DNA from 4 places in the Streptomyces sp. R33 genome. Region 1 is predicted to be linked to each of the others. Evidence: riboswitches for the same ligand, from Rfam matches in the RefSeq annotation. Region 1 holds a riboswitch; each other region holds the start of a gene.
What was found. A riboswitch is a leader RNA that binds a small molecule or an ion and turns the genes downstream of it on or off. The one in region 1 is predicted to bind cobalamin.

Region 1 (2,188 bases):
TCCGCCTGCGCGTCGGCGCCCGTGAACGGCTCCTCCTTGCCCTCGCCCAGCCCCAGCGCGAGCGGCAGTACGGCCAGCGCCGCCACCAGGAGCAGCAGCAGGCCGTTGATCTTCGCGTTCCGGCTCATGGTCATCACACCGCCGTCTTCTGCTCGCTGTGACCGGTCAGCTTCGCGACGCCCAGCCGGACCAGGTCCGACTTGCTCGACTGCATGAGCAGCCGCATCACGAGCACCGTCAGCAGGCCCTCGCTCACCGCGAGCGGGACCTGGGTGACGGCGAAGATGCCCCCGAACTTCGCCAGTGCGCCCAGGAACCCGCTGCCCGGGTCCGGGAAGGCCAGCGCCAGCTGCACGGAGGTCACGCAGTACGTGACCAGGTCGGCGAAGAAGGCGCCGAAGAAGACGGTCACCATCAGCGGGACGCCGAAGCGCTTCAGCAGCAGGTAGACCCCGTACCCCGCCCACGGCCCGGCGATCGCCATCGAGAAGACGTTCGCGCCGAGGGTGGTCAGGCCGCCGTGCGCCAGCAGCAGCGCCTGGAAGAGGAGGGTGATCGTGCCGAGCACCGCCATGATCGGCGGCCGGAACAGGATCGCGCCGAGCCCGGTCCCCGTGGGGTGCGAGCAACTGCCCGTCACCGACGGGATCTTCAATGCGGACAGGACGAACGTGAACGCTCCGGACGCCCCGAGCAGCAGTGTGCTCTCCGGGTTGGCCTTCACCTCGCGGGTGAGGGCGCGGACACCGTGGACGACGAAGGGAGCGGATGCGGCGCCCCAGGCGACCGCGTGCAAAGGGGGCAGGAACCCCTCGGCTATATGCATGGGTAGGGAGACCTCTCCAGCACCTCGTGGATGGACAACGCGCCCCGGCCGGTCTCCTGGCTCACGGGTGCTGATGCCCTGGCTCCGCCTTCCCGGGCGGTGCGGGTCCTCCCGCGCCGCCCAGTGGCTTCCCGAAGGAGTGGAGCCGGACTTCCCGTTCACAGTGGCGAGGGCCGCACCGGTTTCCCACCGGTTTCCCGTACACCAAGGCCAGCTGACCCTAGTCGGACGGACGGACCGGTACCAACCCGGCCCGAACGGCGCGGGCCGAACGGGCCCGGACCGGCGCCCCGAACGGCTGCGGCCCGGTGGCGGCGCCGCCGGCCGGCCCCCAGGCTGGCGGCGTGGCCGCCGACTACGACTACTCCGACCTGACCGCCGTCTACGTCAACTGCACCCTCAAACGGTCGCCCGAGACCAGCAACACCGAGGGCCTGATCGACCGGAGCCGCGCCGTCATGGCGGCGGCCGGCGCCCGGACCTCGCTGATCCGCGCCGTCGACCACGACATCGCCACCGGCGTCTGGCCCGACATGACCGACCACGGCTGGGAAACCGACCAGTGGCCCGTCCTGTACAGCCAGATCATGGACGCCGACATCCTCGTGCTGTGCGGCCCCATCTGGCTCGGCGACAACAGCTCCGTCATGAAGCAGGTCATCGAGCGGCTCTACGCCTGCTCCTCGATCCTGAACGCCCAGGGCCAGTACGCCTATTACGGCCGTGTCGGCGGCGCCCTGATCACCGGCAACGAGGACGGTGTGAAGCACTGCGCCATGAACGTCCTCTACAGCCTCCAGCACCTCGGCTACGCCATCCCGCCGCAGGCCGACGCGGGCTGGATCGGCGAGGCGGGGCCCGGGCCCTCGTACCTCGACCCCGGCTCGGGCGGCCCCGAGAACGACTTCACCAACCGGAACACGACCTTCATGTCGTGGAACCTCATGCACCTGGCGGCCCTGCTGAAGCGCTCCGGCGGGATCCCGGCGCACGGCAACCAGCGCTCGGAGTGGGACGCCGGCTGCCGCTTCGACTTCCCGAACCCCGAGCACCGGTAGGCGCTGCCTCTCACGCCGGTACGTCGGCCGGCGCCGACTCCGGCTGCGCCGGCAGCGGCCGGGCGTTCATCCGGTGACCTGACCCCGTACGCGGGGGTGGGCGGGCGCCCCGGGCACCCGCCCACCCCCCGGCTTCACCGGCACACGTTGCGGTGCGCGACGTCCAGCACGAACCGCTCGGGCCCGTGCAGCTTGAAGGAGGTGAAGGAGGGCTTGCTGTGGAAGGCGGCGCCGAAGGTGACGTACCCCTCGAAGTCGCCGGTCATCGCGAGCCCCTTGAGCTGGGGCAGGTAGATCTTGACGA
Region 2 (2,188 bases), 3.4 Mb from region 1:
GCTGCCGGGCTTGAGCAGCACCGGGTTCATCAGCGCCGTCGGCTCCACGCACGCCGCCTGCGCCTGCATCGCCTGCGCCCGCCCGATCTCGGCGCCCTCGCGCGTGACGAACGAGTTCAGCGACATGTTCTGCGCCTTGAACGGCGCCACCTTCACGCCCTGCCGGGCCAGCCAGCGGCAGATGCCCGCCGTGACCACGCTCTTGCCCGCGTCCGATGTCGTACCGGCGACGAGGAGTCCCCCGCCCAGCTTGCCGCCGCTCACGCGCGTCCCCTCCCCGCCACACGTGACACCGCACAGCGCAGTGCCACACACGCTCCCAGCGCCAGCCACGTCACCTGCCGTGACAGCCGCACCGCCCGTTCGATGTCCGCGACCTGCACCGGCCGCCCCGCCTCGCCGTTCAGTACGGCCCGGTGCTCGACCCGCCCTCCGTACGCCAGGGTGCCCCCCAGCCGTACGCCGAGCGCCCCGGCGAACGAGGCCTCCACGGGCCCGGCGTTCGGGCTCGGGTGCTCGGCCGCGTCCGCCCGCCAGGCCCGTACGGCTCCCCGCCGGTCGGGTCCGGCGATCACGGCGGCCAGGGCGGTCAGCCGGGCGCCCGGCCAGCCCGCGAGGTCGTCGAGCCGGGCCGAGGCCCAGCCGTAGCGAAGGTAGCGCGGGGACTTGTGGCCCACCATCGCGTCCAGGGTGTTCACGGCGCGGAAGGCCAGCAGCCCGGGGACACCGGCGGCGGCGCCCCACACGAGGGCCCCGACCACCGCGTCGGAGGTGTTCTCGGCGACGGACTCCACGACGGCGCGGGCCATCTGCTGCTCGTCCAGGGCCTGCGGGTCGCGCCCGCACAGGTGCGGCAGCCGCTCCCGGGCCACCTCGGCGTCCCCGGCGGCGAGCGCGCCGCCGATGGCGCGGGCCTCGCGGCCCAGCGAGGTGCCGCCGACGACGGCCCAGGTGGCCGCTGCGGTCAGGGCGATACGGGCGGCCGCGGGCCGGGAGCGCACGGCGCGGGCGCCCAGCGCGCCGACGGCGGCCGCGCCCCCGGCGCACAGGAGGGTGTGGAGGAGGCCCCGGGCGCGGTCGTCGCGCCACAGGGCGCCTTCGACGGCGGCGGCTGCTCGTCCGAAGGCGGCCACGGGGTGCCCTCGGCGCGGATCACCGAGGATCCGGTCGCCGATCAGGCCCGCCGTGGCGCCGTACGCGAAGACGCGATCGGCACGCATGGTGGCAGGTATGTCCTCACTCAGGGTCCGCGCCCTGGTTCGACGTGTCCGGCGGTGGGAGTTCCTGGCTCCCGGGGCGCACGTGCCGCGTGCTCCCCGGTGACAGTGGCGGGACCGCGCCGGATTCGCACCGGACTTCCTCTCCATGCCGCCGTATTGGCTCGGGCAGTCCACCACGCACCGCGAAGGCCCGTCAACTCGCCGTTGACCTGCGGCGGGGCAGCTCGCCACCATGGGCCGCAGGCACGCGAAAGCTCCCTCCGGGAAACCCGTAGGGAGCTTTCGTGCGCCGTGCCCGAATCGGTCAGCTGACGATCAGGTAGATCCCGTACGCCACGGCCGACGCGACGAGCGCGAAGCAGGCGTACGCGCCGCTGCGGGCCAGGGTGGCGGTGCCGCCCTGCTCGGTGGCGGTCTCGTGCTTGGACAGGCCCACCAGGCCCAGGGTGAACAGGGCCACGAGCGCGACGGTGGCGGAGAGGCTGACCCCGAAGACGGAGCCGAGTGCTGCCCAGTCGATCTTCATACTGCGGATTCCTCTGTCGTTCTCGGGGTCAGACCGCGGCGGCGGGAGCCGCCGGCGTGGCCGGGGCGGCCGCCGGGATGGTGGCCTTCAGGGCGTCGTCCGTGACCGCGGCGGTCGTACCGGCGGCGGCCTCGGCGGCCACGGTCGGCGGGACGGTGACGGCGGCCATGGCCGTGGTGACGACACCCGGCTCCTCGGCCGCGGCCGGCTGCACGTCGTTGACGTTGCTGTGGTCGACGACCTGGCGGCGGGAGATGAGCCAGATGGCGACGCACGAGGCGACCAGGAAGAGCGCGACGGCGGCGACGCCGACGTCACCCGTGCGCATGACCAGCTCGGCACCGGAGGCGACGACGGCCGCGGCCGGCAGGGTCAGGCCCCAGGCGATGAACATGCGGGTGGCGGTGGACCAGCGGACCACACCGCCCTTGCGGCCCAGGCC
Region 3 (2,188 bases), 1.2 Mb from region 1:
AAGTCGTCCACATCGCGACCTGGATGGCCACGGTCGCGAGGCGGAACTGCCAGACCAGGGTGGCCGGGAAATCCGCCGGGACCTCGTTGATGCCGGGCAGCGCCGCGTAGGCGATGGCGACCACCGCGACGAAGCCGACCGAGGCGACGATCGAGGCGTTCCAGTTCCCGAGCCTGGGTGCCAGACGCCGGCCCAGGATGAGCGCGCCCGCGGACAGCAGCGCGCTCAACGCGATCATCAGGATGTAGAGGGTGGTCCTCCGGACGACGGTGTCGGGGTCACCGACGGCCGGCGGGTTGGAGGGGTACTTGAGGAACGGCACCAGGTTGAAGGCGACGAACAGGCCGCCCGAGACCAGCAGGGCCGTGGCCCGCGGGCCGAAGCGGCCGATGCGGCCCAGGGCGTAGCAGAAGACGAGCGCGGCGATGCCGCCGAGCGCGATCCCGTACAGGAGCGTGCCGGTGCCGAGGCCTGCCGTGGCCTGGAGGGCCCGGCTGACCGGGGCCGCCTCCTCGCCGTGGTCGTGGGCGGCGTGACCCGCCTCCTCGATGGCGATCGCCGCGTCGACCTTGGACTCGCCGAGGACGTACGCGACGAGAAACGCGGCCAGGCCTGCGAGCAGACCTGCCAGCATGCCCCGGACCAATAGGACGCGGGGGGAAATGGAGTTCATGGTTCGGTACTTCCCTTGCTGCTGAGGTGGAGATCAGTGGCAGGGGAAGCCGAGGAGGTGGCGACCGTCGTGCATCCACTCGTGGACGGTGTCGCCCTCGAAGAGCGCGGTGGCGCCCTGCTCGGCACCGACGAGGTAGAGCAGGACCAGCATCAGGACGCCGGCGAACAGGGCCCAGGGGGCGAGAGCGGAGAGCGAGATCGGGGTGACGGCAGGGGCCGTCGTGGGCACGGCGGAGTGAGCCATGGCAGAACCTCCAGAGGGAACACGCGTCCCGGTCAGTGGTGCTAGCGACGACATGGCGGGTCTGACTTCTCCTCCCCCTCCGGGAGGATTCACAGTGGCGCGACCGTGCCGGATTTTCACCGGTGCTTCCGTCATACCGTCGTCTTTTTTTAGGTTGTCGTCCGAGACCGTACCGCGTTTACGCTCCCCTTATGAAGAGCGCCGTAGTACGAGTTCAGTTCGTGAGACGTCCATTCGAGGACGCTTCACGGCAGGTTCGCTTCGGCCACGGCGACCCTTGCCCGCAGTACGCGGGCCTGCAAGGCCCGGACGCGGGGGAGTGGGCCGGGCGGACCCTGGACGAGGTCGCCGCCGAGGATCCGGCCGCCGTCCGGAGCTGGCTGACGGACCCGGACTACGCGCCGCCCGGCGGGGAGTCCGTCACCGCGCTGATCGCCCGCGTCGGCGCCGCCCTCGCCGCTCTGCCCGCGGGTACGCATCGCGCCGTCGTCGACCAGGCCGTCGTCAGGGCGGCCGTCGTGTCCGCGCTGGAGCTGCCGGCCACCGCCTTCTGGCGCCTCGACGTACGCCCGGACACGGTGACCAGCCTCACCGGGCGGCTCGGGCGGTGGAACCTCCAGCTCGGGCAGCCGGCCGAGAAGTAGCGGCGTAGCGGCTCAGGCGACGATCCAGTCGCTCGTCGCGATCACCGGCTGCACGCCGTCGCGGTGCACGGTGCCCTCGATCAGGCCGTACATCCGGTCCGCCGCGAAGTAGACCTCGTTGTCGTTCTTGAGGCCGAAGGGCTCCAGGTCGACGAGGAAGTGGTGCTTGTTGGGGAGGTTCAGGCGTACCTCGTTGACCCGCGGGCAGTGGTCGAGCACCCGCTCGGCCATCTGGTTGAGGGTCTGCTGCAGCGAGTACGAGTAGGTCTCGGCGAACGCTTCCAGCATGTTCTTGCGGACCTTCTTGTACGACTGGTCCCAGTCGTACGAGGCGTCGTCGGCGGCCAGCGCCGAGTGCGCCCAGCGCGCGGTGACCTTCGTCGCCAGGATGCGGTCGTACGCCTCCTTGAGCGTCGTGTACTTGTCCTTGATGTAGCCGTGGAACTCGGAGTTCGTCGAGTTCATCACCGTCAGGTCCTTCAGACCCGAGATGACCTGCAGACCGGTCGTCTCGCTGTACGTGATCTGCGCGGTGCGCACCTCCTGGCCCTTGCGGACGAAGGAGTGCTGCTCCTTGCGCGTCGGGACCGGGATCCGCTCCCAGGCGTACTCCTCGATCCGGATC
Region 4 (2,188 bases), 240 kb from region 1:
GGGCGGGCATGGTCTTGCGGGCCAGGCCGTCCGCCTCGGCCTTGCGGTAGGCGGCGTCGAACTCGTCGCCCCACAGGTCGACCAGCTCGGGCACGTCGGCCGGGGAGAACAGCGACCAGTCGGCGTCCGCGTTGACGCGGCGCATGAACTCGTCCGGGACCCAGTGCGCGAGGTTCAGGTTGTGCGTACGGCGCTGGTCCTCGCCGGTGTTGTCGCGGAGCTCCAGGAACTCCTCGATGTCCGCGTGCCAGGTCTCCAGGTAGACGGCGGCGGCGCCCTTGCGGCGGCCGCCCTGGTTCACGGCCGCGACGGAGGCGTCGAGGGTCTTCAGGAACGGCACGATGCCGTTGGAGTGGCCGTTCGTACCGCGGATCAGCGAACCGCGGGCGCGGATGCGCGAGTACGAGAGGCCGATGCCGCCGGCGTGCTTCGACAGGCGGGCGACCTGGTGGTAGCGGTCGTAGATCGAGTCGAGCTCGTCCAGCGGGGAGTCCAGCAGGTAGCAGGAGGACATCTGCGGGTGCCGGGTGCCGGAGTTGAAGAGCGTGGGGGAGGACGGCAGGTAGTCGAGGCGGCTCATCAGCCGGTAGAGCGAGGCCACTTCCTCGACGGCCTGGACGCTGTCGTTCTCGGCGAGGCCGCAGGCCACGCGCAGCATGAAGTGCTGCGGGGTCTCGACGACCTGGCGGGTGATCGGGTGGCGCAGCAGGTAGCGGCTGTGCAGGGTGCGCAGGCCGAAGAACCCGAAGCGGTCGTCGGCGCCCTCCGCGAGGGTGTGCTCGACCAGTGCGTCCAGGCGGCTCGCGTGCAGCGCGACGAACTCGGCGGTCCGGTCGGCGATCAGGCCCTCGCGGTGGCCGACCGCGACGGAGGCGGAGAACGAGGTGGCCCCCTGGCCGGCGGCCTCCTCGGCGACGGCCAGCGTCAGCAGCCGGGCGGCGAGCCGGGAGTACGCCGGATCCTCGGAGATGAGACCGGCGGCGGCCTCCGTGGCCAGCCCGCGCAGTTCGGCCTCGTCGGCGGCGGCGCTGCGCCCGCGGAGCGCGGCGGCGGCGACCCGGCCCGGGTCGGTGTCGGGGAGGTCGGCCGTCAGCTCGGTGAGGGTACGCAGCAGCGCGGCCCCAGGTCCCCCGGTCTCGATTCCGGTGTCGGACGGGTCGGACTCGGCGCGCGGTGCGGAAGGCGCGATGGTCACGGGGGGAGCTCTCCCTCGCTCGGCTCCGGGACACCTGCGGTGCGGGCACGAGCGGGCGCGCGCGGGCTCGGCCTCGGGGGCACACCGCGCGGCGTCCACCGGCCCAACCGCGGGGCCCGGACGTGTCGGCACCCGGTTCGGTCGAGCCGGGCGCACTGTCGGCAGGTCCTCGGACTTGCGGTGACACCAATGGGTGTACTTCATACCGTTGCGGGACAGTTCCGGATTCGCACCGGATTCCCCTGCGACGACAGCGAGCATGAGCATACATGTGGGGGCCGCTTCCTGTGCGACCCCCTAGATGTTGTGTCGGCGTGGCTACAGGGCGAGACCGTACGTGAGCAGAGTGAGGCCGGGGACGGGCTCCCAGTCCCGTTCGGGCGTGCGGACGAAGCCGAGTCGCTCGTAGATCCGGTGGGCGCCGACCATGTCCTGCGTGGTGGACAGGACGAGGCGCCGCACGCCCTCGATGGCCCGCGCCCGCTCCATGCAGGCCCGTACGAGCGCTTCCCCGGCGCCCCGCCCCCGGCCCTCCCGGGCGACGGCCAGCATCCGGAACTCGGCCTCGCCGGCGCCGGCGATGTCGCACAGCGGGCTCCCGGGCGCGGCGAACGCCACCCCGCCGAGGAGCTGTCCGTCGCTCGCGGCGGCGACGAGTATCACCCCGTCGCGCGCCCGCCCGGCCACGTCCCGCAGCCGCGCGAGGTACGGGTCGTCCTCGCCGAAGGTGAGCAGCCCGTCCCCGAGGTACGCCTGCGCGGTGATCTCCCCGAGCGTCCCGTACTCCGCCGCCAGCGCTTCCCTGATCACGATGTCCATGCGGTCGAGTGTGCCGGACGGCTGTCGGTGCCCGGCGCTATCGTCGTAGACAGCACCGTCGAGAAAGGCGAGCGAGGCATGACCGTGACGACAGACCGGCCCCACATGCTGACAGAGGACTTCGAAGCCGTGGCGCGTATAGCCGCTCGCGAGAGGGTGGGGACACGGCTGGAG

Region 2: another riboswitch for cobalamin. It lies ahead of AB5J51_RS29660 (cobalamin biosynthesis protein); the one in region 1 lies ahead of AB5J51_RS13865 (energy-coupling factor ABC transporter permease).
Region 3: another riboswitch for cobalamin. It lies ahead of AB5J51_RS19770 (CbtB-domain containing protein); the one in region 1 lies ahead of AB5J51_RS13865 (energy-coupling factor ABC transporter permease).
Region 4: another riboswitch for cobalamin. It lies ahead of AB5J51_RS14945 (ribonucleoside-diphosphate reductase subunit alpha); the one in region 1 lies ahead of AB5J51_RS13865 (energy-coupling factor ABC transporter permease).

What each region holds. Positions count from the first base shown of each region.
Region 1 is NZ_CP165727.1:3,085,582-3,087,769, reverse strand. Features, by position in the region: gene AB5J51_RS13870 (energy-coupling factor ABC transporter substrate-binding protein) at 1-128, opposite strand, end outside; gene AB5J51_RS13865 (energy-coupling factor ABC transporter permease) at 134-826, opposite strand; cobalamin riboswitch at 855-1,050, opposite strand; gene AB5J51_RS13860 (flavodoxin family protein) at 1,171-1,884, shown strand; gene AB5J51_RS13855 (hypothetical protein) at 2,019-2,188, opposite strand, start outside.
Region 2 is NZ_CP165727.1:6,446,637-6,448,824, forward strand. Features, by position in the region: gene AB5J51_RS29655 (cobyric acid synthase) at 1-249, opposite strand, end outside; gene AB5J51_RS29660 (cobalamin biosynthesis protein) at 261-1,220, opposite strand; cobalamin riboswitch at 1,259-1,410, opposite strand; gene AB5J51_RS29665 (hypothetical protein) at 1,525-1,746, opposite strand; gene AB5J51_RS29670 (inorganic phosphate transporter) at 1,775-2,188, opposite strand, start outside.
Region 3 is NZ_CP165727.1:4,325,082-4,327,269, reverse strand. Features, by position in the region: gene AB5J51_RS19775 (CbtA family protein) at 1-673, opposite strand, end outside; gene AB5J51_RS19770 (CbtB-domain containing protein) at 707-919, opposite strand; cobalamin riboswitch at 956-1,106, opposite strand; gene AB5J51_RS19765 (histidine phosphatase family protein) at 1,141-1,563, shown strand; gene pucL (factor-independent urate hydroxylase) at 1,576-2,188, opposite strand, start outside.
Region 4 is NZ_CP165727.1:3,322,868-3,325,055, reverse strand. Features, by position in the region: gene AB5J51_RS14945 (ribonucleoside-diphosphate reductase subunit alpha) at 1-1,195, opposite strand, end outside; cobalamin riboswitch at 1,338-1,469, opposite strand; gene AB5J51_RS14940 (GNAT family N-acetyltransferase) at 1,514-2,014, opposite strand; gene AB5J51_RS14935 (Uma2 family endonuclease) at 2,093-2,188, shown strand, end outside.